DNA from 2 places in the Bacillus sp. M13(2017) genome. Region 1 is predicted to be linked to the other one. Evidence: riboswitches for the same ligand, from Rfam matches in the RefSeq annotation. Region 1 holds a riboswitch; the other holds the start of a gene.
The links. A riboswitch is a leader RNA that binds a small molecule or an ion and turns the genes downstream of it on or off. The one in region 1 is predicted to bind S-adenosylmethionine.

Region 1 (15,815 bases):
CATCTTGCGAATGACATCCTCTGTTTTCTTTATCTCACTCTCTGAGCGTCCCTGGTTAATCAAAAGAACCAGCGCAAACATATCATCTTTCGCATAGGACAAAACTGCATTTTCATTCTTTTCCACGTAACGAATGGTAATGTTGAGTAAATTAAACTCTTCTTCATTTAATACGTTACGTAAATCATCTATATACTCTGTGAAAGCATCTATAGGCACAAAGTATTCTTGTAACACTTCGGTCCTATTTGGATTTTCATATTCCATAAAAGCACTATCTGATCTCATAACATTATTACGCGTCTCATACTTTCCATCTGTACGTTCAAAATAACCTCTTTGTATATCCCAAAATGTATTCTTTCCCCAATCACTATAACGTGATAACCCAAGTAAAAATTTCGGTACAGCTATAATATTTTCTTCCTTTAATTCACTGTACTCTTCTCTCATATTTTGATTTTGTGCCAAAGTATAATCTGTCACATACATCTCTTTTAAAAATGAATTTGGAGCAACAGAAATACGCGCTAAGTGCATACGAACATTCTCATCTCTTTTCACTTTCTCTTTGAAATAAGATACGTATTCTTTATAATCTATCATTCTCGTGTGCATTTCATATAATTCATCATCTGTTAACTTCAGCGTCACATCTAAAATAACTCCAAATAAACCGTAACCCCCAATGACATATGGAAATAACTCTGCATTTTCTTCTCTACTTACATTACGTACCGTGCCATCTGCCATTAACAATCTAAATGAATCTACTGTATCAATCAGTGCCTCATGACGAATATCACGCCCGTGTACATTTACACTTAATGAACCGCCAACAGTAAAAATATTTTGAGACTGCATGACCTGTACCGCAAGGCCATAAGGATTTATTTTCTTCTGAATATCATTCCAGGTGACACCACTTTGCACTGTAATCCGCTTCTTCTCTGGATCAAATTCTAATATTTTATTATATCCTTTCATATCGAGCATCGTGCCATTCGGATAATATGTCTGTCCTCCTTGGCTATGTTGCATGCCTGCAATGGAAATTTTCTCTCCTGAAACTTTTGCATCTCGCACTAATTTTATTAACGAGTGCTCTTCCGTAGCACTTTCAACACGTTTTATTTTTGTCGGAAGCAATTTACCTACATCACTCATAATAGGATGATCAATTTGTTTTTTATACGTATGTACAGACGTTGCAAGCAAAACCGTATATGCGACAATGACCACTGCTATCTTTCTTTTTTTCAAAGGACACTCTCCTTATTAGCAACAAAAAGAGATACCCGTTCTTTCAGGTACCTCTCTTGACAGTGATTACTTTGCTGCTGGCAATTGTATTGGATCAAATTTATCATACGATGTAAACTTTGCATCCGTAATAATGTGCGCTTTATCCTCACCATTGCTACTCATAACCATATCTATCTTTGCTGATTCATATTTAAATTCTTTTGTAATAATATATTCCCCATCTATTTCTTCTATCTTTGCATTTTGGCCTTGTAGCATTTGTTTCTGCTTTTCATCCATACTAGCTAGCATACTCTCTGTCTCTTGCCCTTTTAATGCAAACTTCAGCTTATAATTATCTCCACTTTTCTCCATCTTCACTTTATTTAAAATTTCCGATGGAATCTCTAAATTATCTACCATTCCTTGAGTCGCGTTCATTCCGTTAGCATTCAATTGTTCCTCTGGTACAGACATAATTTCACCCGTATTAGGATTTTTTAACTGACCAGCAATTTTGCCACCCACATCATAAACAACAACCTCTGTACCAGAAACATTCATTTCAGAACGAGAATTTTTTTTCTTCGGCTCTAGTTGCATTTTAGCCTTTATTACATTCATCTCTGTTCCTTCAGCCTTTATTCCCACATCATATGTCATCGTTACATTTTCTTCGTTTTTAAAAGCTTCATTCGCTTTATTAAAAACATCCTTCGCTGTTAATTCCTTTTCTTTCTGCACAACTTCTTTTTTCGGTTCATCAGTCTTTTTAGTTTTCTCATTACTACACCCTACTCCTAGACCGACTGCAAGTACTAAGCTTGAAATTAAAATAAATTTTTTCATAACATCCCCTCCTCCCCAAAAATAATATCATCTCTTTTCCTATGAAATCCATATAATTCTTAATATTCCTCTTTAAATTTATTTTCTATATAGCAACATGTTTGAGAAAAACTTTAAATATGTTGTAAATAATAACAACTCATTTCAGGAGGTCATTATGAAAGCTATTATTTGCACAAAGTATGGACCACCTAATGTTCTCCAGCTTCAAAATGTAGAAAAGCCTAAACCTAAAAAAAATGAAGTATTAGTTAAAATTCACGCAACAAGTGTATCGACTGGAGATTGTAGAATACGTGGCTTTAATAGCCCCCCCTTATTTTGGATTCCTATGTGGATCATATTAGGTTTCAGAAAACCGAGAAAACCTATACTTGGCGTAGAGTTATCCGGTGAAATCGAAGACATTGGAACAGATGTAACACAATTTAAAAAGGGAGATCAAGTTTTTGCATTAACAGAACTAAACCTTGGTGGTTATGCGGAATACACATGCGTGCATGAAAGTGGATTAATAGCATTAAAACCTACCAATGTGACATATGAAGAAGCTGCCGTTATTCCTTTTGGCGGAACTTCAGCATTACACTTCCTTAGAAAAGGACAGATAAAAAAAGGGCAACGAGTACTTATATACGGCGCCTCTGGGTCAGTAGGGACAGCTGCCATACAACTTGCTAAATACTTCGGGGCGACTGTCACAGCCATTTGTAGTAGTTCGAATTTCGATTTAGTAACAACATTAGGGGCAGACAACGTAATTGATTATATGAAAGAAGATTTTACTAAGCAGGGCGAGCACTACGATATTATATTTGATGCAGTTGGAAAATATAAAAAGTCTCTTTGTACAGATGCATTAATGCCTAATGGAAAATATGTATCTGTGAACGGAATGATGGCAAAGGTCAGTAAAGAAGATATGAACCTGCTAAAACAACTAGCTGAAACAGAAAAGCTAAAACCTGTTATTGATAGAACTTACCGATTAGAAGAAATTGCTGAAGCACATATATATGTAGAAAAAGGACATAAAAAGGGAAACGTTTCGATTACCTTAAAATAAAATATATTCTGAAAATATTATTGACAATTCTTTTTGTACGATTTACTATTAGTACCATATTCAAAACTACATACACATACTCTTATCAAGAGTGGCGGAGGGACTGGCCCGATGATGCCCGGCAACCGAGCTTATGACGTATAAGCTAAGGTGCTAATTCCTGCAAAACGATTTTTCGTTTTGGAAGATAAGAGAGGAATCTATTTCGTCTATTCGGCACCTCTCTTATTTTTGGGAGGTGCTTTTTATTTTGGAACGTATATGAAGGAGGATTTATAGATGAAAAAGGTATTATTAAGCATTGTAAGCGGAGCAGTATTGTTATTAGGCGCATGTAGCGTGAGTTCAAATAAAGAGGTAAAAGCATTAGACGAGAAAAAGATTACTGTCGGTGTAACAGGTGGACCACATGAACAAATTTTTGAAAAGGTAAAAGAAGTTGCAGCAAAAGATGGTCTCGAAATTGATATAAAAGTATTTAATGATTATGTAGCGCCAAACGTATCATTAGATGAAAAAAGCCTTGATGTAAATAGCTACCAAACGAAATCTTATTTAGATGTATTTAAAGCTGAACGCAATATGAAATTAACTGAAGTATTTTCAACAGTAACATTCCCTATGGGCGTATATTCTAAAGATGTAAAAGATGTAAAAGATTTAAAAGAGGGCGACGCAATTGCTGTACCAAATGACCCAACAAATGAACTTCGAGCTTTAAAATTATTTGAAAAAGCAGGGGTTTTAAAAGTTGATCCAAAGGCTACAGAAAAAGCGACTGCAAAAGATGTAATTGAAAATCCAAAAAAATTAAAGATTGTCGAATTAGAGGCATCTCAATTACCAACGCAACTAAGTGAAGTGAAAGCAGCTGCAATTAACACAAACTTTGCATTAGGTGCAAAATTAAGTCCAGCGAAAGATTCTATTTTCCGCGAAGGAAAAGATTCACCATATGTGAACTGGGTTGTTGTTCGTACTGAAAATAAAGATGATGCCGTTGTAAATAAATTAAAGAAAGCTTATCAATCTAAAGAAGTAAAAGAGTTTATCGAGAAAAAATTTGATGGTTCAGTTTTACCATCTTGGTAGGAGCTGACGATAATGATTGAATTACAAAACATATCCAAAGTATTTACAACAAAAAAAGGGAATGTTGAGGCTCTTAAGTCTACTTCCCTTAAAGTAGAAAAAGGCGAGGTATTTGGAATCATTGGGTATAGTGGCGCTGGTAAAAGTACATTGATTCGATGTGTAAATTTATTAGAAAAACCAACGACAGGAAATATCATTGTAAACGAACAAGACTTAACAACGTTATCGACAAAAGAACTAGCAAAAGCGAGACAAAAAATCGGAATGATCTTTCAAGGATTCAATTTACTTAAAACTGTTACCGTTTATGAAAATATCGCATTACCGTTACGGCTTGCTGGCATTCCAAAAGCAGAAATTGAAAAAAGAGTAGAAAAGTATTTACGCATTGTCGATCTTTTTAATCGAAAAGATGCGTATCCAAGCGAACTTTCTGGTGGTCAAAAACAGCGTGTTGCAATTGCTCGTGCGCTATCACATGAACCTGAAGTGTTATTAAGTGATGAAGCAACGAGCGCATTAGATCCAGAAACAACCGATTCTATCCTTGATTTGCTATTAAAGATTAACGAAGAAATCGGAATTACGATTTTACTCATTACACATGAAATGAATGTCATCCAGCGTATATGTGACCGCGTTGCTGTTATGGAACATGGATCTGTAGTCGAAAGTGGAACTGTAAAAGATATTTTCACAAACCCACAACATGTAACAACGAAGAAATTTGTAAATAGCGCATTTGCAGCGAAAATTCCAGAAGAGGTACAGAAAGAACTACAACGTACTGGAGAAATTGTAACACTTTCATTTATTGGCACTACTTCAGGGGAACCTGCCTTAGCCGTTGCCACAAAACGTTTCCAAGTGTATCCGAATATTTTATCCGGTAATATTACGCAGTTAAAACATGAAGCATATGGGAAACTAGTCGTTCATATGCAAGGGGAACAAAATGAAATCCACCGTGCTTTATCATTTTTACAAGAGCAAGGAATCATCGTAGAAGGAGGTAGAACAGATTATGGGAAACAAGTCCTTTTTGGATGAATGGGGTAAAGTCATATGGGAAGCCACAATCCAAACCTTTCAAATGACATCTATTTCATTACTCATCTCGATCCTTATTGCACTGCCACTTGGCGTCACACTTGTTTTAACGAGACCTGGTGGGCAGCGTGAAAATAAAATCATCTATCCTATTCTTAATACGGTTATTAATGTTATTCGCTCTCTTCCATTTATCATTCTATTATTCTTTATCTTGCCTTTTACAAAGTTTCTAATGGGAACATCCATTGGCGTGCAAGGTGTTATCGTACCGCTTGTCGTCTTCACAGCCCCTTATATCGCACGTTTAATGGAGACAGCTTTACTAGAAGTCGATCGCGGTGTCATTGAAGCCTACCAAGCGATGGGAGTCTCTACTATAAAAATCATTTGGCACGTCATGGTGAAAGAAGCTCGTCCCTCCCTTGTACTTGGATTAACAATTGCAACAATTGGCTTAATTGGCGCAACAGCAATGGCTGGCCTTGTAGGTGCTGGCGGATTAGGGGATTTAGCATACCGCTTCGGACATTTACGCTACGAGCCTGAAGTAATGTATGCAACGGTCTTTATTTTAATTATCCTCGTTCAAGGATTACAATCTTTAGGGAATGGTGTTGCACGAAGACTGAAGAAAGATTAAAAAAGAAGGTATCTCACCAAGGTGAGATACCTTCTTTTTATCTTTTAAATCCACCTTCTGAATGAATAACTTGCCCAGTAATCCACTCAGCTTCTTCACTTACTAAAAATTTAATGAGTCTAGCTGCATCCCTTGGCTCACCAATTCTGCCAAAAGGAAACATCGGCTTTAACCCTTGTTTTATCTCTTCAGTCATCCATCCTGTATCGGTTGGTCCTGGATTAATTGCATTCACTGTTATTCCTAAATGAGCTACCTCTGCTGACAACGTACTAGTAAGAGCATCAATAGCTCCCTTCGTTGTCGCATAAGCTAGTTCTCCTGCCATAGGACCTTGAAATTGCCCCGAAGTCATATTCACAATTCTACCACCAGATTTCTTATCAAATCCCCGGGAAAATTGACTACTGAGCAATGTAGTCGCACGAATATTCACCATATAATGCCTATCCAATTCTTCAGCAGTCAAATTAAAGAAATCATTATTCGTAGAATACGCTGCATTATTAATTAATATATGAGGGTATCCAATTTGTTCAGTAACTCTATTTATAAGCTCTCTCGGTGCATCATTCTGAGTTAAATCTAACTCCATACTCGATACTCTAACACCTTTTTGTAATAGCTCTTCTTCTAATTGTATTTGTTCATTTTCATCAATGCCCCAAGGCATCTCTTTATCGTAAGCTGTCCAATACGTAAAAAATATATCGTATCCTGATTCAGCTAATTCTTTACAAATCGCTGCGCCTATACCATCTAGACGACTTACCCCTGTAATAACTGCTACCTTATTTTTTAATTGGTTTATCATATACTCCTCCAAATTTAAAGGACGCATATTTTATATAAGAGATATAAACCTTCCCACAAAAAAGACAGATACATAAAATAGGTATCTATCCTTACAAAAAGGATATACAAGCCAAATATGCATTCCTTGAATGATTTACAGATAACTAAATAAACCCTCGCTTATGAGAGAAAAATTCATCTATCTAGTAGTTTCTAATCATTACAAGTTCATCCACATATTGAGTCGTTGTCTCCTCTCCATATATCTCTATTCTTAGTTTACCAAAACAGATAAAATGTTACAAAAAATAAAACAATTACTCACAGCCTATCCTTGTTCACATTATATCCATTGTGATTTTTTTCACAATGGATATATAATAAACTTGTAAATACAATATTGGAGGGATTTCAATGGTTATCAATTTTTTAAGAACTGATAAACGTGCTACTTTCATATTATTACTTTTACGGCTTTACATAGGATATACATGGCTCGCTGCTGGGATAGGCAAAGTCTTCGGACAATCTTTTGACGCAAGTGGCTTTCTAAAGGGTGCTATTGCTCAAGCATCTGGTGACCACCCTGCAGTACAAAGTTGGTGGGCAGATTTTCTTCAACATTTTGTCCTTCCAAACGCAGACCTATTTAGCTTTTTAGTTCAATGGGGAGAAATTTTAGTAGGTCTAGGTTTAATTTTAGGCGGACTAACAAAAACAGCTGCATTTTTCGGAATCATAATGAATCTTTCATTTTTATTAAGTGGAACTGTTAGTGTAAACCCAAACCTGCTTATTTTGACTATGTTCATTTTAGTTGCAGGGCAGAACGCTGGACGTATTGGATTAGATGGCTCTGTTTTCCCTAAACTTTTCCGTAAAAACAACCACGGAACATATAAATTAAGTAAAACTGCGTAGTAACAGTTTACTTTTAAAATATAAATAAGAAAAAGAGCCTGAATATAGGCTCTTTTTCTTATTTATCCTAATTTAAACTTTTAACGAGCCACGAAAACCTCTGGCAGCATAGTAAGAGTCTGCTCCATTGTGGTACACGAAAACATGTCCAAAACGATAATCGCAAAATAGAGCACCACCGAGTTCTCTAATATCTGAAGGTGTTTGTACCCAACTTGATGATTTCATGTCAAAATCGCCAAGTTGTTGCAATTCCCGATATTGTTCTTCCGTTAATAGTTCAATGCCCATAGCATTGGCAACATCAATAACGTTATTTTCTGGTTTATGTTTTTTTCTTGATTCTAACGCTTCAAGATCATAACAAAGACTTCTGCGACCTTTAGGACTCTCCTTTGAACAATCATAGAAAGTATATTCGTCCTTTTCTTCATCATAACCGACAACATCCGGCTCACCGCCAGTTACTTCCATTTCGTTAAGTGACCATAATTTTTCAGCATTACCTTCTATCTTCGCTTCAACTTTAGCCCATTCAAGACCTTCATGGCGGTTCATGTTTTTCTCAAAACGAACTTGCAATACTTTCAATAACTCTTCACGTTTTTCTACTAGTAAGTCATTTTTATTCCCTGTCATATTAGTCCTCCCTAATGTATGTACTGATAGTAGTTTAAGTATATATTTTATAATAAATCATCTCAATATGAAGACCGTTTCAACCTTATGTCTTGTACAAACACCCATTACAAAGTCCTAAAACCCTCCATACTCTCTCCAAGAATATAGTGTGAAAACCACATCAAGTTCTGCTTCATAATAGCTACATGAACTCCTGGTTGGTCAGAACTATATGCCATTCCTTTAAATATAATTAATTCTGTATCAACTTCCATATCCATTAATCCTTGATATAGATCATATGCATTTGTAATTGGAATTCTTGCATCCTTTTCCCCATGTTGAATTAAGGTAGGCGTACAAGCTGATTTAATATACGTCATAGGTGATGTCTTCGTATATATCTCTGGATCATTCCATGGAGTATTTCCTAAATACATTCTAATAAAGTAAGGTATATCTGTATTTACATAATGGGTACTCCAGTTAGTGATTCCACCGCCAACTGAAATAGCTTTAAATCGACTACTAAATGTAGAACAGAAAGCTGATACATATCCACCGTTGCTCCATCCCATAACTCCTACCCTATCCTTGTCTACCATCCCTTTTTCTACTAGTTCATCCACTCCAGATATAACATCATCGTAGTCAGCAATCCCCTGTTTTCTATAGTTAGCTTTTAAAAATTCATTACCATAACCTGAACTTCCTCTGTAATTTGGTTCTAAAACGATAAAGCCTTTTTCAATAAACTGTTCAATCGGATATTTCTCATTGAAGCAGTCTGAAAATATCGGAAAAGATGCCCAAGCCGGACCGCCGTGAATTACTACTAATAAAGGATATTTTTTATTAGTGTCAAACTCTACTGGCGTTGATAAAACACCTTCTATTTCAAGATCATCGCTACTTTTCCATGAGATGATTTCCCTGTTACTTCTAAGTTTCCCTTTGAAAAAGCTATTTTCATTCGTTATTTTTTTATCGTCTAAATAGATTTCAAAGGTTTCATTTGTTATTGCCTTATTGTAGGATATATGTTTGCCATCCTTTGTTATAGAAGCATCCATTATAAAGCCATCTACTTTTTCGCTTAATATTTCCACAGTGCCATCTTCGGCTAGCAATCCAATAAGATAATTCGTTTTATTCTGCCACCTAATTAAAACCCCTTTAGCTGTCCACTGTAATGGCATAACCGTACTATCAAAATCTGTTAAAAGTTGAATTAGCTCTCCGGTATTTATATCATATATCTCTAACGTACTATCTTGTATATGGTTTCTATAGTAATCCTTCTCTCTTATGCTTGCTGTGTAACATATTTTACTGCCGTCAGGAGAAAAGCAAACACTCCCTCCCAACAACTTATTCACATTCAGCTTTTGTAGCTCTCCAGCTTTAATATGGAGTATGTATAGATCTCCATTTATATAATCTTCCATATTTGAGCTTGGTGTCGCCATAAATACAACCTTTTTACCATCATTTGAAATATCAAATTCATGGATATGAAAATCCTTACCATCCGTTAATTGATAAACAACTCTGTTCTCGTGTTCATCTGTATCACTTTGTATCACCTTTTCTATTTCAATGTAATATAAACAATTATTCTGGTGTTCCTTACCTATATGTTGAAAATCTCCATATAGGTCCTTACGTTTCTTTATCTCCTCACATTCTTTTGACTGCGTAACATAATAAAGACCCTTGCCAGTAGGACCCCATTTGAATGTACTGACTCCTTCTTTCTCATCAGTAATTTGAACCTCTCTATAACCATCTAGTGACTTAACAAATATCTGATTTTTCCCATCACCAACTAGACTAAGATATGCGATACACCTAGCATCTGGAGACCATAATGGGTGTGTACTATCTATATCCCCATTTGATAATGGGTAACTCTGCTTCTTATCTTTTTCATATATCCATACATGATTCCTATATGTATTTTCTTTCCAATCAGCCGTCTTCTTAACAAATGCTACGTTTTTACCATCATCACTTATGTTTGTACTTGATAAGGTTGGTAATGAAATAATCTCTTCTATACTTAAATATGTTTTTTCATTCACTTTAATCAATATACCCCCTTGAAATGTCCATAAATCTCTCGTCTCTTTTTGTCGTAATAAAGGAAATTGTTCACGAATACTTAAAATGATAATCGAAAATTCAGATAAATAAAAGTGAATTCGATAAAGTAAAACTTTAATCTATAGGGTTCTATCCGCTTACCAATTCTAGATGTTCTTTTTCGACACAAAAACACCCCTTTTAGATACAAATTTGTAAGTTTATTTTAAAGCTATAACTATATGTTGGTTTGGAATAAAATTTGATAAAAATGAAGTCACAAATCTTTATTTAACAACAAAAAAATCCATTTTGAAAAAACGATTGATCAAAATAGAATTACTCTTTTTAACTAAGTATGAGATTTTTATAAAAAAATTTTAATCAAAACTCACTTAGAATCTTTACTTGAAGGAATAAAGCTTCGCATCTTTTTTATGAACATCGTTAAACTAAGATAAACTTTGACTGCATCTGTAATTAATTGTAAAATATTACACATAGAAAGGTATTATAAAATAAATATAGAAGGGGTATGTTTTTTAGTTTTAAAGGGGCTAAAGCACATCTATTTTATGTTTTTAGAGGGAGAATTGAAAAATCATATGAAGAATTTCAAAAAGAGTACAGGTAAAATTTTACTAGTATCCGGATTAGTAGTTTCTATGTCAGCTTGTAGTGTAACTAGTTTATTTGGAGAAAAAGAAAAAACAAATGCTGAATCTGGTAAACAAGAAAGTAAAGAAACTACGACAGAAGGAACAAGTTCAACTAAGTCAGAAAGTAAATCATCTGAAACAAAGGAAAAATCAACTAACTCGAAAGAAGAAAGTAAAGATGTTAAGATGATTATGGTTTTACCTGAGGATTACCCACAACTTATGGTAGACATTGAAGAAGACTTATTAAGACGTCTAGATTACTATGATGCTTCTGTAAGGGATAATAAAAAGGGAAGTAAGTCAAATGAAGAGGTACGAGATAGTATTAAAGACTTAGATAAAGTATTTAATAAAATAGAGCGTATAGATGCACCAGGAAAATACAAGGAAGACCATAAGGAAATTGTAAAAGCTGTTCAAAAGTTAAAAGAGTCTTTCAAAGAAGTATCGAAGTTATTTGATTACTCTAAAACACTTAAAGATACGGATGATGCAATCATAGATAAAGCAAACAATAAATTAGATGAAGCAAAACGCATTTGGAAACCTGTATTTGATAAGTTAAAAGCGGAAGCTAAGGGTGGTTCAACAACTACTTCTACAACAAGTGGTACTAGTTCTTCTAACTCACCGAGTTTATCTAGTGGTAATACAGTTAAAACATACAGTACCCAAGATAAAACTGGTATATTCAAAGGAAAAATTGATACACCAGACGAGGATTCCGCTAAGTTTAAGAATGTACAGAACAACTATAAAGACGGTACAGAGCTTGTAGGTAATTGGGGTATTGATTACGGAGACGGAGTCAAAACTACGTTAGTCCTAAAAGCAGATAAGACATTTGAAACATATGCAAATGGTTCTTATCCAAATAAAGATAATTACTTAACAGGAACATACCAAGCAGACGTTTCTTCCCATCAGTTAACGCTAATGGTGGAAAAAGGAACTCAAAATGGTCAAGAAGTGAAATTGGAAAGACCTATTTATTCATCATATGAAGTTAAAAATTTAGATGGTAAAGCATTACAGATTTTCCACATAGACGAACAAGTAACAATTTGTTATGTAAAACAATAAATAACTAAAAAAACTCTGTAAAATGATTTTTACAGAGTTTTTTTCTTAGTTTTAATTTATTATAAACGATCAGACTTTTTTATAAACTATCAAAATTTATTTCAAACGCATACTATATTTATTAACCTACCAACGTCCTACTCAACAGTAACAGACTTAGCTAAGTTACGTGGCTTATCAACGTCACACTCGCGGTGAAGTGCTGCGTAGTATGAGATAAGTTGTAATGGAATAACTGCTACTAGCGGTGCTAGTGCTTCGTGTACAGCTGGTAATACGAAGCTGTCACCTTCCATTTCTAAGCCTTTCATTGAGATGATACATGGGTTAGCTCCGCGTGCTACTACTTCTTTCACGTTACCACGAATTCCAAGGTTTACGTGCTCTTGTGTAGCAAGTGCAATAACTGGTGTACCATTTTCAATTAAAGCGATTGTACCGTGTTTTAACTCTCCTCCAGCGAATCCTTCTGCTTGGATGTAAGAGATTTCTTTTAGTTTTAACGCGCCTTCTAATCCTACGTAGAAGTCTACGCTACGTCCGATGAAGAAACAGTTACGCGTTGTTGCTAAAAATTGTTTTGCTAATGCGTCCATTTCTTCTTTTTGATCACAAAGTTCTATCATTGCATTTGCTACAAGTCCTAGTTCGTGTGTTAAATCGAAATCAAGAACTTCACCTTTTGCTTTAGCAATATCAGCTGCTAAAATTGAAAGTACTGCAAGCTGTGCTGTGTAAGCTTTCGTTGATGCAACTGCAATTTCTGGTCCAGCGTATAACGGAAGTGTATAATCAGCTTCACGAGAAAGTGTAGAACCAGGCACGTTTGTAATTGTTAAGGCTTTATGGCCCATTTCATTTGTTTGCACAAGTACTGCACGGCTATCAGCTGTTTCACCACTTTGTGAAATGTAAATGAAGAATGGTCTTTCTGTTAATAATGGCATGTTATAAGAGAATTCACTTGCCACGTGTACTTCAACTGGCATTTTTGCAAACTTCTCGATAAATTGTTTTCCAACAAGACCTGCATGATAACTCGTTCCACATGCAATGATGTAAATACGATCGCTATCTAAAATCGCATTGCGGATGTCTTGATTTAATTCAATTTCGCCATTTTCATCTTGATACTTTTGAATTATATTACGGATTACAAGTGGTTGCTCATCGATTTCTTTAAGCATGAAATGAGGATATGTTCCCTTTTCAATATCACTTGCGTCTAATTCCGCTGTAAACGGTGCACGTTCAATCATTTCACCTTGTAAGTTTTTAATTGTAATACTTTCTTTCGTTACAATTACGATTTCTTTATCCATTAACTCAATAAATTGATCTGTAACTTGTAACATCGCCATAGCGTCGCTTGCCACAACATTAAAGTTGTCACCAACACCTACTAATAGCGGGCTTTTGTTTTTAGCAACATAAATCATGTTTGGATTTTCAGCATCAAGTAATCCGATTGCATAAGAGCCATGTAAAAGAGATAGTGTATTACGGAACGCTTCTTCTACACTTAATCCTGTGCTCACTTGTTGTTCCATAAGCTGTACGATAACCTCTGTATCTGTTTCACTTACGAACGTTACATCTTGTAAATATTCCTTTTTCACTAATTCATAGTTTTCAATTACACCGTTATGAACTAATGTAAAGCGTTTTGATGTACTTTGATGCGGATGCGCGTTTACTTTACTTGGAACACCGTGTGTAGCCCAGCGTGTGTGTCCGATACCTACGCTTGCTGCTACGTTCTCATCTACGATTTCACGAAGTTTTGCGATACGGCCTTTTTCTTTGTATACAACAACACCGTTCTCTGCTTGTACTGCAATACCTGCTGAATCATATCCACGATATTCTAGCTTTTCTAAACCTTTTAATAAAATTTCCTTTGCATCTTGCTCTCCAATAAATCCTACGATTCCACACATGTTTAGTCGCCGTTACAAATGCTTACACTGCTCTGCGAACATGTAACGACATAGTCCGATACCATTTTTATTTATACTAAAAAACGGATTACATATTGCTAGCCCTGTAAGCTTGTAACGGCTTTCACCTTCCTCTCGATTGGGTTTAAGTCCGTATATACTTATACAGCTAGTTTTCATCCGTTCCTCTTCTCTCATCACACTTTCACCTTTGTCCACTAAGTCACCTTAATGATTTAAGTAAAAGCTTGCGGTTGTGATGAACAACCGGGAGTCATCCGCCGAAATCTCGATAAACCCCACCTCGTCAACTACACTATTTGTAGTTCTGGCGCTTTTATAATTTACAATATTTCCTTTGAGAAAAAGAACAAGACTATCTTATAACAAACATGGATAAACCGTCAATGAAATTTTTTTCATTGTCTATAAAACATATGAAAAAGGAGCACTTTTTGTGCTCCTTTTTCATATAAATTTAGCTAATTATTCAGCGCCAACTTCAGCTTTCACAACTTCTACAATGCGATGTACATATGCATCACAAACTTCTTGTGTTGGTGCTTCTGCCATTACACGAATAAGTGGCTCTGTTCCAGATGGACGAACAAGAATACGGCCATCACCGTTCATTTCTTCCTCTACAACACGAATAATTTCTTTAATTTTTTCGTTTTCTAATGCTAATTTTTTATCTGTTACACGAACGTTTACTAGCAATTGTGGGAATTTCGTCATTTCTCCTGCAAGCTCAGATAATGGCTTTTTCGTCATTTTCATGATGTTTACAAGTTGAAGTGCACTTAACATTCCATCACCAGTTGTAATGTAATCAAGTAAGATAATATGGCCTGATTGTTCTCCACCTAAGTTGTAACCTCCGCGCTTCATTTCTTCCATTACGTAGCGGTCACCAACTGCTGTTTTATCACTTGTAATATTATTTGCTTCAAGTGCTTTGTAGAAACCTAAGTTACTCATAACAGTTGAAACAACTGTATTATGTTTTAATTGACCAGTTTCTTTCATATACTTCGCACAAATGAACATAATTTGATCACCGTCAACGATGTTTCCTTTTTCGTCTACAGCAATTAAACGGTCGCCATCGCCATCAAAAGCAAGTCCGATATCCGCTCCTTTTTCTTTTACCAATTCAGCTAAGCCTTCTGGATGTGTAGATCCTACACCTTCATTAATATTCATACCATTTGGAGAAGTTCCCATTGTTGAAATATCAGCTTCTAGGTCTGCAAATAAGTATGGAGCTAGAGAAGAAGTTGCACCATGTGCACAATCTAAAGCGATATGTAGGCCGGAGAAATCTTCTTCAACAGTTTGTTTAATGTACTGTAAATATTTTTGTCCACCTTCAAAGTAATCGCTCACTTGTCCAAGATTAGTACCTGTCGGACGTGGTAGTTCATCAACTTCTTTGTCTAATAAAGCTTCAATCTCAGCTTCTTGCTCATCTGTTAATTTAAAGCCGTCTGAACCAAAGAATTTAATACCGTTATCTTGTACTGGATTATGAGATGCAGAAATCATAACACCCGCTTGTGCGTCTAGTGCTTTTGTTAAATAAGCAACGCCCGGTGTAGAAATAACGCCAAGGCGCATTACTTCTGCTCCAGTTGATAATAGCCCTGCTACTAAAGCTCCTTCTAACATATGGCCAGATACACGTGTATCACGACCGATGATTACTTTTGGACGATCTGTATCTTTTGTTAATACATAACCACCAAAACGTCCAATTT
Region 2 (15,815 bases), on a different contig from region 1:
CTCTTTCTGTTCAAAAAGGTGAGTTTATTGCACTTGCTGGAGGATCGGGATCTGGGAAGACGACGTTATTAAAACATTTTAAAAAGGAGTTACTTCCAATTGGTACGCGTTCTGGAGAGATATTTTATGAGGGTGTTTTAATAGAGGAAGTAGCTGATTTGTTATCTGCCCAAGAAATTGGGATGGTATTTCAAAACCCAGAAAACCAGATCGTTATGGATACAGTGATTCAAGAATTAGCATTTTCTTTAGAAAATATCGGATTACCATCACATATTATTCAAAAAAGAATAGCAGAGCTTATTAGCTTTTTAGGATTTCAAGATTTATTGCATCAATCTGTTCACACGTTATCTGGTGGGCAAAAGCAACTTGTTAATTTAGCTGCGGTATTAGTTATGCAGCCGAAATTGCTATTATTAGATGAACCGACAGCGCAGTTAGATCCAATCGCTGCAAAAGAGTTTTTAGGATTATTAAAACGGATTAATGAAGAACTTGGAATTACGATTATTTTAAGTGAACATCGTTTAGATGAAGTTATCCCGCTTGCAACACGCGTTGTTTGTATGGATAATGGCCGTATTATGTATGATGGTAGTCCTAAATTTGTTATTACGGATATGTGGGGAGTAGAAACATTCCGTCCATTTATTCCGCAAATTCCAAGGCTATTTTTAGAGTGGAATGTGAGAGATATTCCGTTTACAGTGCGAGAGGCGCAAATGAAAATGAATGATTTTGCAGCGATATCATATGGAAATGAGCCAATAGCACAAAGTGAAAAGCAAGAGGTAATTTTAAGCGCAGAGCATATTTCGTTCCAATATGAAAAAAATAGTCCGCTTATTTTACGTGATTTATCAGTTTCGATTGAAAAAGGAAAATGGGTAGCGCTCGTTGGGAAGAACGGTACAGGTAAGTCTACACTGTTAACGATTTTAGCAGGATTACAAAAAGCGAGAAGAGGGAAAGTAAAGTGGAACAGAAAAGTAATACATAAAATTGATTCGAAAGAACGATTTAAAAGTATTGGGTATGTATCGCAGCATCCGTATTATCATTTTACATTTGATACAGTGTGGGAAGAAGTGTATGAACGTGCACGTGAATTATATGGAGAACAAGGAAGAAAAATTGCAGAAGAGATGTTGAAAAAGTTTTGGTTACATGCGCTTAAAGAGCGACATCCGCATGATTGTAGCGGAGGAGAGCAACAATTACTTGCGTTATGTACGACGTTATTATCAAAGCCGACTTTATTATTACTTGATGAACCGACAAAGGGGTTGGATCCATGGAAGAAAGAAAGAGTAGGAGAACTATTTAGGAAGCTGCAAAAAGAAGGAACAACAATTGTAATGGCGACGCATGACATTGAATTTGCAGCGAAATACGTTGATCAATGTATGATGTTATTTGATGGAACAGTCATTATGAATGATGCACCGAAAGAATTTTTTAGCGGCAACTTCTTTTATACAACATCTATTAATCGATTCATTCGAAAAGAATTGCCATATGCATTAACGTGGGAGGATGTGTACGAAGCGTGTCCAAACGATATGTTGCATTCATAATATGTATCTTTGCAGTAATAATCGGCACATTACTTCTTACGACACTTGTCATGGACGGTTATTACATGTTAAGTAGTTTGTTTATATTAGCAGTTATTATGTTACCTTTCTATATCCGTTTTGAAAGAAAGGCGTTTGTTTCACGTGAAATTGTTCTCGTTGCTGTATTAGCGGCAATTGCAGCAGTAAGCCGGGTGCCATTTTCTATTTTACCAAGTGTACAACCAACTTCTTTTGTCATTATCGTTTCTGCAATTGTATTTGGAAGTGAAACTGGTTTTATGATTGGTGCTACAGCAGCAATCGTATCCAATATTTTTTTAGGACAAGGTCCATGGACACCGTGGCAAATGTTTTCGTGGGGTATGATTGGTTTTATAGCAGGTCTACTTCGTAATACATTTTTTATGAAAAAGCTATGGGGAAGACTTCTTTACGGAGTAATTGTTGGCTTTTTATTTGGCTGGATTATGAATTTCTGGGGCCTTCTCGGTTTTATACGAGAAGCAACGTGGGAAACTGTCATTTCGTATTATATCGCAAGTTTTTACTTTGATTTGAGCCATGCGATTTCGAATGTTATTTTCTTATTACTATTTAGTACTTCATGGATTACGATTCTTACAAGATTTAAAAAGAAATACGGTATATTAGATGAGCATAACGTGACATAGAAAAGCATACTCATATAAGGTAGGGTCGCGACTTACATATTCGTTTGCCTCTTTCATGCTTCTTACATATTGTAAGGAGCATTTTTTTGTCAAAAAATTGATTTAATATGCATCCGTTATTATATAAAATTATTTGTATAATGGTAGGTGAGAACTTTTTTCAAAAGTGAGGTGTATAGTTAATGAAGTTAGTTATTCCGAAGCAACATGGTGCATGGGCCATGCTTGTTATTCCTTTTTTATTAAGTGTCATACTTGGGAAACCTACTATTTATCATATTCCATTGTTTTTAGCGTGGTTTTTTATCTATTTAGCCACGTATCCATTTCTTACGTACATAAAGCAAAGACGAAAAAAAGAGTTTTTACAAGCTGCCATTGTTTATTTCAGCATTGCGTTCCTATTTGGGATGATTTCTTTATTATATGAGTGGCGAATTCTTTTATTCTTAATAGTAATGATTCCATTATTTATAGTGAATATGTATTACGCCCGTCAAAAAAATGAAAGAGCACTATTAAATGATATTTGTGCAATCATTGTGTTTTGTATCGGTGGGTTAATTAGTTATTACTTTTCAATGAAGCAAATCGATCATACAGCTTTATTCATTGCACTTATTTCATTTTTATACTTTTTAGGTAGTACGTTTTATGTGAAAACGATGATTCGTGAAAAAAATAACCCGAAGTATCGTCTTATATCTTGGGGATATCATATCTTATTAACGATAATTGTATTTGCGATTAATCCGTGGTGTTCTCTTATTTTTATACCAAGTGTCATTCGAGCAATTGTGTTGTATGGCAAAAAAATTTCTATTATAAAAGTAGGAATTTTAGAAATTGCTAATTCTGTATATTTTTTAATCATAACGGCAATAATTATGAAGTATGCCATTTGAAAAAACTTCCCATCAATTGATGGGAAGTTTTTAATCTTTTTCTAAAATGTGAACGGTGTACTCGCAACGTTGAATAGCTTGTTCAACAGCATAAAGTGATTGTTCAATACGAGCGCGATTAAAATCTTTTTCAACTGTTTCGAGCGCTTCTTCTAAACAATTTTTAGCTTCTTGTAATGATTGAAAAGAATCTTGTACATATCCGCGAGCATTTTGATGCATTTCATAATCCTCCTTGCATGTTCGTATATGGGTAGTATGAACAGTAAGGAAGAAAATATAATTTGTTATATTTATTATATTTGTTTGACAATTAAAGTGGAATTACGTATAGTAAGAATTAAGTGAATATTTTCTTATCCAGAGAGGTGGAGGGACTGGCCCGATGAAACCCAGCAACCGCGATGCAGGTGCTAATTCCAGCAGAACATATTTGTTCTGGGAGATAAGACGAAGATATATACGTAACTTCTTCTTATCGGAGAGGTTTTTTTATTGCAAAAAAACCGATTACGAAAATTTATATTAAGAAGAAAGGGGTTGCGCATTACTGTGACACTCGAAAAATACGTAAAACTGCGTAGTACAGTTTATGAATATATGATAGAGCAAGATAAGCCGATATCATTATTAGATATTCAAGAACATATCGTTTCGCATCATGAAGGAAAATTCACGAAAAAGATGTTGCATCAATTTTATTTATCAAGATTATTAGACGAACTAAAACTGGATGGGAAAATTACATTAGCTGATGAATATCTCTATGCTGAAAAAGGGGTATTGTATAAGGCGAGAAAAGGGAGCTAAGCTCTCTTTTTTTCTTAAAATAACGGAGTATGTAGAGTAAAAGACTGCTAAAGCAGCCTGATACAGGGAATGGTGTTGAGTGTGTAGTGTCAAAAATTGAATGTGCCTGAAAGAGGCAATTCATATCGGCTGCAAATGAAAAGAGACACCTTCGCCGAATAGGTGTCAGTCATTTTGTCATATAGACTTGCTATTTGACAGTTATTAGAATAACATGCAGGGGCTCTAGAAGTCAAAAGGGAATTAAAGGAAGAGGTGTTGTTATGTATGCTTATTTAATAAAAGAACTATATAGGCATATTCCGAAATATATTATTGATAGAGGATATAAATATTATGAAGATGGACATGTAGAAGATGTTGAAGTACATGATAATAAAGTATTTGCTTTTGTGAATGGTAATGCAGGAAATTATGAAGTCGTTATCGACCTCAAAGATTTTTCAGAAAGTAACTGTGAGTGTCCCTATGAAAATTATTGTAAACATATGGCGGCAGTTGTTTATGATATTCAAGGCACTGGTGAGAGTGCAGTTAAAGAGAAACTGAAAGATTTAGAAAAGGAAGAGTTACTTACTGTATTAAACCGTTTATTACAAAGTTCGAAAAACGTGCAAATTGTAGAGAAGTTGTTAAAGAAGGGGAAACTTTAACTTATAGAGGGAGTTGTTATGTAGTGAATGTACTAATTGTATACGCTCATCCTAATCCTTCAAGTTTTAACGCGGCGATTTTAAATCATGTGCAAAAAGGACTACAGGAAACAAATCATTCAGTTACCGTACTTGATTTATACAAAGAACAATTTGATCCAGTCCTCGTATTTCATGAAGAGAAGAAAAGACGTGATTTAGTAAATGAAGAAGAAACAGCTCGGTACAGAACGTTAGTAGAAGAAGCAGATACACTTTTATTCATCTATCCAATATGGTGGTGGGGGATGCCAGCAATTTTAAAAGGATTTATCGATCGTATTTTCGTAGCTGGATTTGCTTATAAATATGAAGGGGTTCTGCCGAAAGGATTATTGCAAGGGAAAAAAGCGTGGGTTATTAATACGTTAGACTCGCCTCTATGGTACGTCGCATTGTTATATCGATCAGCAGATTGGATTATGATGAAGAGAGGTGTTTTACGTTTTTGTGGCATTCGCGATATAAAACGGTCAGTGTTTCAATCTGTGAAAACGAGTAAAGTATCAAAGCGTGAAAAATGGTTATTACAAATAGAAGAAAAGGCTCGTACATTATGAATGAAGTCGACCGTATTATAAACTGTGTTCAGTATGATGGCGAACTTTTTCGGAAGTATGTTACGCGTTTACTTCAATTGAAAAAATGCAGCGATACATTTCAACAAATTCAAATTGAGTTAAGAAATGACTACTTGATAAGAGGAATTTGTGAAAGAGAAGTTGATGAGGTAGTACGGGGAAGTAAAGAATATGAAATGCATTTTTTTCCTAAAGTATTACAGTGGAATTTTTTGAGGGAAAATCCATATCTAATTGAAAAAGTGTGTGAAGATTTTTTTGCGTTTGAGGCATTACATCTTAAGGACGTAGAGTGGAATACAGTTATAAATTGCATGGGAAATAAATGATTTATTATGTAAAAAAACTAGTATAAAACTAGCTTTTCGTTTAAATAAATAAGAAGTATAGACTAAATGATAAAACCCGCATATAGTAAGTTCACAACACAAAATCCCATAATGTCACGAGCACCTAAACCAGCTATCGCTAATGCTGGTAATGCCCAGAAAGGTTGAAAGGAACGGTATTTGAATATTGATCTAGTTGATTAATATGCAGCAAGTGCAAAAGGATTTTATTTTCTTTTGTGGAATGTTATTTATATTTACCTTATTAAAATTTAGAAAGGAGAATATTTATGAAACATTCCTTAATGGAGACAAATTCAGAACCAGAAAAGAAAGAATCGTTGCTTACACGATGTGCAAATATATTTTCGAGATGGTCTCAGAAATATGTCCCGGATGCCTTTGTTATTGCAGTGCTGCTCACTTTATTTACTTTTATTATAGCTTTGTTGATGAATCCCTCAAATCCGTACAAAATCGTAAAATCTTGGGGGGATGGGTTTTGGACTTATTTAACGTTTACAATGCAAATGGTATTGCTAATGGTTACAGGGATGACGTTAGCTTCTGTCCCGTTTATTAATAGAGCCTTGCAGTCTGTTGCAAAGTTAGCCGATACACCTCAAAAGGCCTATACGATGACATTTTTGATCAGTGCAATTGCATACTATATCAATTGGGGTCTAGCCGTAGTTGTGGGAGCTATCATTGCAAAGGAAGTAGCAAAAAAGAATGCGAATGCACATTTTCCATTACTTGTAGCAGCTGCTTATGCTCCGACAGCCTTATATAGCGCAGGTCTCTCCAGTTCTATTGGCCTGACAATTGCCACAAAGGATCATTTTCTTGTAGATATGATTGGAATTATTCCTACCTCACAAACAATCTTTAGTTACTCTACTTTAATTATTTTTTTCACTCTATTCATCACGATGCCAATTATTATTGTACTTATGGCTCCTAAAAGTGGGATTATCAGCTATAAAGCAATCGAAACTGATACAAATTCTTTTGTAAAACCTCCTCAAAAAAGTTTAACTCCTGCGGAAAAACTGGAATGGACACCAGTTTTAGGAATAATATTAGGCGCAATCGGCACGTTGTATTGTGTTTATGAATTCATGAACGGTCATAGTTTAGATTTAAATATCATTAATTTGTTTTTCTTGTCACTTGGTTTGCTCCTACATGGTTCTCTTGGTAACTTTGCACAAGGATTCAAAGAATCTGCGCAATCCATTTCTCCAATTATCTTACAGTTTCCATTTTATGCAGGGATTATTGCTGTTTTAGGTAGTTCAGGTTTGGGAAGCTCAATCATTGAATGGATGGCATCCATTGCGTCAAAGGATACATTTGATATATTTACATATTGGTCAGCCGGGTTGGTAAACTTATTGGCGCCATCTGGCGGGGGGCAATGGGCTTTACAAGGACCACTGCAGGTCCCGGCAGGATTGAAGTTAGGTGTAGATCCGGCTACTATCGCTATGGCGGTAGGTTGGGGGGACGCATGGACAAATTTGATTCAGCCGTTCTGGGCATTACCTCTTTTAGGTGTGCTGGGATTGAAAATTAAAGACATTATGGGTTATTGTTTCATTCTTTGCATTTGGGTTGGCATAGTTACAAGTTTATTGATGTTATTTGTATATTAGCTTTAATAGGAATGCCAATACTATCAAGTAATACTATTAAAATGAAAAAACCTATTCTTTCTATAAATATATAGGAAAGGATAGCGTTTTTTTATGTCTATTCTTGTATCTGATGAATTACAATTATTTGCTTAAGAATTTTAAAGATTGTTATCTCCAAATATCTTACGAGAGATTACTAGGGATGTTGGTTTTGTGCAACAAACAGATAGGTACCAAGCAAGTATTTAGTTACTTTATATGCTTGGATGAGTCAAAATACCACTAAAACTTCTTTCACATGTATGGAATGTACGGTTTTTTATCCACAAGCTGTTCTTTATCAAGCTCAGCATGATGATCACCATTAACATTATGGTTGAAAGTATACAATATGGTATGGCAGAACCGAGAGTGTTGGAAGTACTACGAGAACTGTTGGACATTATTAATAAGCGACAATAAAAATTTTTTCCTGAACGCAAGAGGAGTTTTTTATTGGGAATAGTAAGGATGAGGGGAGGTGCATTACATATGGGAAAAGGTAGAAGTAATAATGCAGGTAAAAAGCAACCAAATTTCGATGATTCATCTAATTTCGCTAAACAAAGCCAACCGACAGAAAAGAAGAAGAAATAAAAAAAAGGATCTCTCTATATCAAGAGAGATCCTTTTTTACTATATTGACGTTTTAGCACAACAGATCGAGTGTTCAATTGAATAGTCATAACTGTGCAAGGTTTAAACTCCTGCTTCCACTACTGTGGAAGCTTTTCTAAATGATGTGCAATATCAATATACATATTTGAATAAACCGAATGTATTTCATTACTTGGCGTTGCGTTAGAAGAGAAATGAACGATTACCATATTGGCTTTCGGATCGATGTAAAGTGTTTGTCTGTAACTACCTAACACTTCGAAAGCACCTTGTTCATTGTGGGGAATCCACCATTGATTATGATAAGAAATAGAAGCGCCACTACTAATTTCAAGTTCACCTTCTTGTACATTTTTTACACTTTCTGTAATAGAAGAAGGGAGAATTTGTTTTCCGTTATATTCCCCGTTGTTTAATAGTAATTGCCCAAATCTCGCCATATCTCTAGCAGTTGCATTTAATCCAGCACTAGCTTGTTCTACTTTTGTTTCATCTGTAACGTAATACGCGTTTTCTTCCATACCAATTTGAGACCAAATTCGTTCACTTACATTTTCAGCTAGTGATTTACCAGTAATAGTTCTAATAATCCAAGCGAGCGTTTCTGTTGATCCGTTATTGTAAGAAAAGGAAGAACCAGGCGGGGCAGTTTCTTCGGCTTCCCGTAACATATCATAAATTTTCATGGGACCGTCGTAATTTTTGCCGCGGGGTAAAATATTGCTAGCTAAATATAATTGTGCATCTTGATTTTCTAGCCCAGGTTGCTCATATCCATGAGTAGGATATTCAGCTGAAACTTGCATGTCCATTAATTGCTGAAGTGTGGCATTACCGAACGGTGTGTTTTTTAATTCTTTTATGTAAGTGTCAGCTGTTTTTTCTAAGTCAATACGTTTTTCTTCAGCGAGAGATTGTATAATTGCCCCGGTAAAGACTTTTGCTAATGATGCCATACCATGAGGTTCATTCTGTTTATACCCATTGAAATATCGTTCGTAAACAAGTTGTCCATTATGTACAACGACAAAAGCATCTGTTTTGTTATCGTCTAAAAGTTTTTTTAGAGGAGTTGTATTTCCGAATCTACGCTCCACAGCAAAATCGTCTAAGTTTTGCAATGCGGAAGGGAAGTGAGCAATTTGGTCAGGATTGTTTTTTACGTTATTAACTAAAGTGAATTCTTTCATATGGGTATATGACCAACGTAAGTAAGGGTCATTTAACCAGTTTTCTTTTGTCACATTATGTTTTGATGGGGTCGTTTTATTTTGTTTGAAGTAAGTAAACCCAAGCCCTGTAATTACAAATATGAATGTTAGTATAAGTAAGAGTAGGGGAGATCTTTTTAGTTTCATATATGGCCCTCCTTTTTAGTTTCATATATGGCCCTCCTTTTTATTTCTACTATAAGTATACGCTCGTCTTGAAAGAAATACAAAATAAGGAAAGTAAACGGGGAAGTTTACTTTCCTTATTAACGTTAAGCGGAAATTTTTCCGTCTGTAGGTTGTTTCTTGAATTTTTGTTTTCGTCCGTGTAATCCATAATATAAAAGTAAAGTGAACGCAACGATAATAGCTGCGATAAAATACATATTATGATAACTGGATTTCGCTGCGACAATACCTAAAATGAAAGAACCAAAACCAATACCACTATCAAAGAATGAGAAATACGTAGCTGTCGCAGAACCACGTCTATGGTTTGGAGCGGCAGAAATCGCAATCGTTTGGAAACTCGGAATTAATGTCCCGTAACCTAAACCGATTAGCATACCTGCGCCAAGGAACCAAAATGAAGTTTGTGCTTGGCTTAATATGAACATTCCGATTGTGAAAATAATGATAGCAGGGTAAACGAGTACATTTTCACCGAAGCGATCAAAAATCTTTCCTGTAAATGGACGAGAAATGACAACAACAAGTGCGTATAAAATAAAGAAGTAACTTGCAATTTCACTTAAACCGAGTTCTTTCGCATAAATAGGAATAAAGGATAAAATACCACTATAAGAAAAGGCTAAAACAAATCCTGTAAGTGCAATTGGAATAGAAGATGGTTCGATTAAGTCTTTCCATTTCATTTTTTCACGTTTTTGTTTGCTAACAGGTGCTTCGTGAGGAATATCGACAAGTAGTCCTAATAAAAATGCAAGTAATGAAAATACGGAACAAACGATAAATAACACAGTAAACGAAAAATGAGAAATAATTGTTAAACCTAAAAAAGGACCAATTACCATCGGTAGACTCATAAATACGCCGAAATATGCAAGTGCTTCGCCTCGTCGATGAGCTGGCGCAACATCAGTTACGATCGTACCAGTAGCTGTCGTTGCCATCCCGAACCCAATACCGTGTAAGAAGCGAAGGGCAAGTAATAAGAATAAACTTTGCGCACCGAAATACATAACAGTAGCGGCTAAAAATAATGAAAGTGAAATAAATAATATTTTCTTTCTTCCTAAATCATCGAGCCATTTTCCTGTGAATGGTCTACATAAAACAGAAGAAATAAGAAACACAGTTGCAACTAAACCAATTTCCTCAGGTTTTCCTTTTAGGCCGTCTATTACATAGACAGGCAGAGTAGTCATAAGCATGTAAAACGTTAAGAAGAGAAATAGACTACTAAAACAAGTTCCGAGGAAATCCTTCGTCCAAAGTTTCTCACTTTGCATCGTCATCCCTCCAATTTAATCTAAATTTTTAATAATTTGTTGTAACACTTGAAATGCTTGATGTAAATCATCTTCGTTAATACCTTCTAGCGTTTTTTCTTCGAAAGTATCAACTTCTTCTTGCCATATTGGAATCATCTTTATCGCTGTTTCGGATAAAGAAATGAGCTTCTCACGGCGATCTTTACCTTCTGTACGAATAATCCATCCCATCGTTTCCATACGTGTTAACGTACGAGTCATCGTTGGTGATTCAACATTTAAATACTGGCACAATTCTGTTTGCGTACAAGAACCAGTTTGATTAATGCGGAAAATAACAGCCCATTGCGCACTAAATAACCCTGTTGGAGATACACGTTCATTAAATTTCTTCGTAAACTTTCGAGAAGTCTGGCTGACGATGTGAAAAAAATGTTGTTTTTCGTCCATGTATTTTGATCCTTTCAAATTAGTTACCTAGCTAACTATATACTTTTTTATAATAATTGTCTAGTAATAGACATGTTGATTTATGTAAAAAATTCTTATAGGTTTTATGTTGCGAACGTACATTCTACATGCTATTCTTTAATTAAGTAAAGAATTTTCTTTCTATTAAATAGAATGGGGGAACTTGTGATGATTAAGCCTGCAACAATGGAGTTTGTTTCACTATCGAACGGAGAAACGATTGCATATCAGGAAGTTGGAAGGCGAAATACAGATATTCTTTTACTCATTCACGGGAACATGACATCGTCACAACATTGGGATTTAGTTATTGAAAAGTTGCAAGATCAATACCATATTTACGCTCTTGATTTAAGAGGGTTTGGACAATCAACGTATAATCAGTCCATAGATTCATTACAAGACTTTGTAGAAGATATAAAATTATTTATCGACGAGTTAAAGCTAGAGAAATTCTCATTAATGGGCTGGTCAATGGGCGGTGGCGTTGCGATGCAATTTACAGCGAACCACCCAACTTTTGTAGAAAAGTTAATTTTAGTAGAATCAGTAGGAATGAAAGGATACCCAATCTTTAAAAAAGATACGAATGGGCAGCCGATTGTATCAAGTTTAGTAAAGACGAAAGAAGAAATTGCGCAAGATCCAGTACAAATCGCTCCAGTATTAGACGCGATAAAAAATATGAACAAACTATATTACCGTACAGTATGGAATCTATTAATATATACACATAATCAACCTGAACCGGACCGTTATGAAAAGTATTTAGATGATATGTTAACGCAACGTAATTTCGTAGATGTGAATTATGCGCTCATTACATTTAATATTTCAGATGAACATAACGGGGTTGTAGGGGGAAGTAAGCAAATTCATCGTATTAAAGCGCCAACACTCGTCATACAAGGTGATAGAGATTATGTCGTACCGCAAGTAGTCGGTGAGGAATTAGCGAAACATTTGCCAAATGCAGAGTTGAAGGTATTAGAAGATTGCGGACACTCGCCGTTTATTGATTGTTTAGATGTATTTATAAAACATGTAGAGGATTGGTTAGAACAGAAATAATCCCGGAAATGAGAAGTGTTGCATATACTATAACATTTGTATGTATAAGGGGAGATTATCAATGCATAAACCATCCTTAATCGCTTATTCGCCATATAATCATCATATCTATACAAAAATAATGATAGATCCGATGTATATGCAAGTTTCACCAGCTGTAGTTCCTTTACAGATGCAGCAGCCACTAACAGCTCATATGCAACATTACTTATATGGACCTTCATTTTATGAAAATCCATATTTTAAACACTTTCATTACAATGTGAAAGCGCAAGTTTGGGAAGGATAGGAAGCTAAAAGGTTCATTCTTTTAGCTTCTTTTTTATTATGAATATTCGTACACGCATTTGCAGAAACAGTTTATAATGAAAAGTGGAAGCGTGAGAAGGAGAGGGAAAGGGATGTCAATGCGTTTTACTTTTTGGATTATGGTTGGGATTGTAGCAATCTCGGGTTTGTCACAAGGAATGCTCTTACCTGCCATTGCAATGATTTTTGAACAAGAAGGGGTTAGTTCAAGTATTAATGGTATTCATGCGACGGCATTGTACATTGGGATATTAGTCATTTCGCCGTTTCTTGAAAAACCGATGCAAAGGTTTGGAATGAAGCCGATTATTGTTATAGGTGGGTTTCTCGTTATTATTTCATTATTCTTTTTTACACAAACATTTTCGTTTTGGGTATGGTTTATCCTTAGATTTCTAGTTGGAGTCGGAGATCATATGCTTCATGTCGGAACACAAACATGGATCACGACAACATCAGACCCAAGTAAAATAGGGAGACAAGTATCGATATATGGTGTATTCTTCGGAATTGGTTTTGCCGTTGGTCCGTATTTAGCAAGCACTGTGCAGTACGGTCTTGCAACACCATTTATTATATCTACTATACTTTGTCTAATAGGTTGGCTTTTACTACTTCCAACAAAAAATGCATTCCCAGCGCAAGATGAAAGAGAAGTGAAGAGTGAATCATCATTTTCTCGTTATAAACAAGTTGTTGGATTAGGATGGATTGCATTGCTAGGTCCACTTGCATATGGCGTACTTGAAGCGATGTTAAACAGTAACTTACCAGTATACGCACTTCGTAAAGGGTGGTCTGTTTCAGATGTATCCTTCTTATTACCAGCATTTGCAGTTGGGGGTATTATTACACAAATTCCGCTCGGTATATTAAGTGACAAATACGGAAGGGACCGTATATTAACGTGGACGTTTAGCATAAGTACGGGCATTTTTCTACTTGCCGCCGTATTTGATCAATATTACTGGATCGTCTTTGCCTGCATGCTTTTAGCGGGTATGGTTATTGGATCGTGCTTCTCTTTAGGGCTTGGATTTATGACTGATTTATTACCGAGACACTTACTACCAGCAGGTAATATATTATCCGGAATCGCTTTTAGTTTAGGAAGTATTATGGGACCTGTATTAGGCGGCGTATTTATAGAAAAAATACAGTATACAAGCTTTTTTATTGCGGTTATGATTATAATGGGAATTCTCGCAATGTTATATATGGTCTACATGAAAAATCAATTCGCATCAAGAAAAATAGAAAGTAGGTTAGGGCATGACAAAACAACCTAATAAAAAGAAATTTGAAGTACTTGAAAATGAAACAATTACAGACTGCTTAGCACGTATGGAACAAGAAGGATACGCTCCGTCTCGTCGTATGGAAGAGCCAATCTTTCATGAAGTAAAGAAAGACGGCAAAACAGTAGTTGAGCCGTGCGGTAGGAAGATTGTTTTTGAAGGGAAATTGAAGTAATCCAATAACAAATTCTCTTTATAGTATAGAGCCATCCAATAGTTGGGTGGCTTGTTTTTTTATTAATCAATGAAGGAATTGAATAGAATGAATCTCTCGTTCATTTCTCCTAATTGGCTTCTTTATATGGGGCAAAAGATTGCTACTTTTTTCGTATATTGGTAAAATAAGTTCTTGGGTCTTACTTATTGTTATCGGTATAATGTTTGTCGCTTGAATGAAAGAAATTAGTTACAAAAATTTCGCACTATGCAAAGGGGTACAGCAACGATCCCTTTTTTGGAGGCACCTTAAACATAAAGCGAGAGAAGAGGCTATATGAACGATTCTCCTATCTTGTTTAAATATTAAACGAGTTATTGCAATTGGAATAGGTATATCAAACTAGTCGACATCCTGATGGATTATGTTTTTCTAGTAATCTATTACTTCTGATGGAATCGATAGATTGCTAGAAAGCGGAAAACAATTATTAGTATATTCCGAAGCAGGTGTAACAGAGTGTCCTTCCATAATTAAGGGTAAAACCAAAATACGTTTTTTTAAAGAATGATTTGTTAGAACAGGTTATAAGGAATAAAACAGAAAAGAGGATCACATGTTAGATACTTTACAGAGAAGTAAAAAGTTTTTTTTAGTATGTCTTATTTTTTTAGTGCTTTTAACCGCTTGTGGTAATACTGATGTTAAGACATCTAAAGCTTCATTACCACCGGCTGAATCCAATATAGATACATCATTAAAAGCACCAAATTGGGTAGAGAAAAGTCCTATCCAACAGTCTCCTAATTTTACGGAAGATAAAAAAGTACAATCGGTTGTGAATTTAATAGCTACGGGTGATAATTTATATCATGACGCAGTAATTAAAGATGGCAAACAAAAAGACGGTTCATATGATTATAATTATATTTATGAAAATATCAAAAAAGCTGTTAAATCAAGTGATCTTGCTATAGTGAACCAGGAGACTCCGATTGCCGGGAATAATTTAAAAGTACAAGGATATCCGACTTTCAATACACCTGAAGAAGTAGGCCAATCTTTAGTGGGCACTGGATTCAATATAGTGACGCAAGCGACAAATCACGCTATGGATATGGGTATTAAAGGTGTTGCGAATACAAGAGAATACTGGAAAAAATATCTGGATGTTATCCCGGTAGGTATTAATGAGAGTAAAAACGAGCGTAATGAAATAAAAACGATTACAAAAAATGGTATTCGTTTTGCGTTACTAAATTATACATATGGTACGAATGGAATTAAAATTCCAGCTGATAAGTCTTGGGCTTTAAATTTAATTGATAAAAAAGCGATACAAAATGATGTGGAAAAGGCAAAGAGTAGCTCTGATATGGTGATTGTTATGGTGCATTGGGGAGTAGAATATACCTCCACACCTTCAAAGCAACAAAAAGAAGTTGCTCAATATTTAACAGATTTAGGTGTAGATGTAGTAATTGGAAATCATCCACATGTAATTCAACCAATTGAGTGGAAACAAAATAAAGATGGACATGAAACGCTAATCTATTATTCTCTTGGAAATCTTATTTCTGCGCAAGAAAAATTAGAAACATTAGTTGGAGGATTATCTTATGTACAATTTGTTAAGTATGAAGATAAAACTTTTGGTATACGACAAGCGGCAATCGTACCGACAGTAACCGACTATGCTGATGGTAAGAAACAATTTAAAATTCAATTTTTAAAAGATTATTCGGATGAAAATTCTAAAAAACATGGAATTAAAAAATTTGTCGGCCCCGTTTCTTTGAAGGATTTCAAGGAGATTCCTAGAGACGTGTTGGGAAATTGGTATAAAGACTAATAAACAAAAGGGAATGAGATACAATTAAAAAATTTATAATTTTAGCATTGGTATTAGCAATGGGATGGAGTCTTGCTGCTTGTAGTGGAAAGCAAACATCTCAGGCAACTACTAATAATAACGA

Region 2: another riboswitch for S-adenosylmethionine. It lies ahead of CGQ22_RS20855 (hypothetical protein); the one in region 1 lies ahead of CGQ22_RS29735 (MetQ/NlpA family ABC transporter substrate-binding protein).

What each region holds. Positions count from the first base shown of each region.
Region 1 is NZ_KZ268524.1:6,100-21,914, reverse strand. Features, by position in the region: gene CGQ22_RS29750 (FAD-binding oxidoreductase) at 1-1,263, opposite strand, end outside; gene CGQ22_RS29745 (DUF6612 family protein) at 1,330-2,094, opposite strand; gene CGQ22_RS29740 (NAD(P)-dependent alcohol dehydrogenase) at 2,252-3,160, shown strand; SAM riboswitch class I at 3,240-3,354, shown strand; gene CGQ22_RS29735 (MetQ/NlpA family ABC transporter substrate-binding protein) at 3,440-4,252, shown strand; gene CGQ22_RS29730 (methionine ABC transporter ATP-binding protein) at 4,265-5,305, shown strand; gene CGQ22_RS29725 (methionine ABC transporter permease) at 5,280-5,948, shown strand; gene CGQ22_RS29720 (SDR family oxidoreductase) at 5,986-6,762, opposite strand; gene CGQ22_RS29715 (DoxX family membrane protein) at 7,158-7,664, shown strand; gene CGQ22_RS29710 (DUF4256 domain-containing protein) at 7,737-8,303, opposite strand; gene CGQ22_RS29705 (S9 family peptidase) at 8,411-10,375, opposite strand; gene CGQ22_RS29700 (DUF3994 domain-containing protein) at 10,964-12,115, shown strand; gene glmS (glutamine--fructose-6-phosphate transaminase (isomerizing)) at 12,253-14,055, opposite strand; gene CGQ22_RS29690 (hypothetical protein) at 14,068-14,253, opposite strand; gene glmM (phosphoglucosamine mutase) at 14,542-15,815, opposite strand, start outside.
Region 2 is NZ_KZ268509.1:72,601-88,415, forward strand. Features, by position in the region: gene CGQ22_RS20835 (ABC transporter ATP-binding protein) at 1-1,580, shown strand, start outside; gene CGQ22_RS20840 (ECF transporter S component) at 1,553-2,254, shown strand; gene CGQ22_RS20845 (YwiC-like family protein) at 2,437-3,159, shown strand; gene CGQ22_RS20850 (hypothetical protein) at 3,190-3,381, opposite strand; SAM riboswitch class I at 3,513-3,611, shown strand; gene CGQ22_RS20855 (hypothetical protein) at 3,712-3,969, shown strand; gene CGQ22_RS20860 (SWIM zinc finger family protein) at 4,233-4,622, shown strand; gene CGQ22_RS20865 (NAD(P)H-dependent oxidoreductase) at 4,646-5,221, shown strand; gene CGQ22_RS20870 (group-specific protein) at 5,218-5,571, shown strand; partial or broken gene CGQ22_RS20875 (TIGR00366 family protein) at 5,612-5,738, opposite strand; gene CGQ22_RS20880 (short-chain fatty acid transporter) at 5,862-7,229, shown strand; partial or broken gene CGQ22_RS32975 (IS4 family transposase) at 7,377-7,525, shown strand; gene CGQ22_RS20890 (serine hydrolase domain-containing protein) at 7,967-9,226, opposite strand; gene CGQ22_RS20895 (MFS transporter) at 9,352-10,551, opposite strand; gene CGQ22_RS20900 (MarR family winged helix-turn-helix transcriptional regulator) at 10,567-10,983, opposite strand; gene phaZ (intracellular short-chain-length polyhydroxyalkanoate depolymerase) at 11,173-12,075, shown strand; gene CGQ22_RS20910 (hypothetical protein) at 12,137-12,364, shown strand; gene CGQ22_RS20915 (MFS transporter) at 12,477-13,673, shown strand; gene CGQ22_RS20920 (NETI motif-containing protein) at 13,657-13,857, shown strand; gene CGQ22_RS20925 (CapA family protein) at 14,456-15,691, shown strand; gene CGQ22_RS20930 (M15 family metallopeptidase) at 15,739-15,815, shown strand, end outside.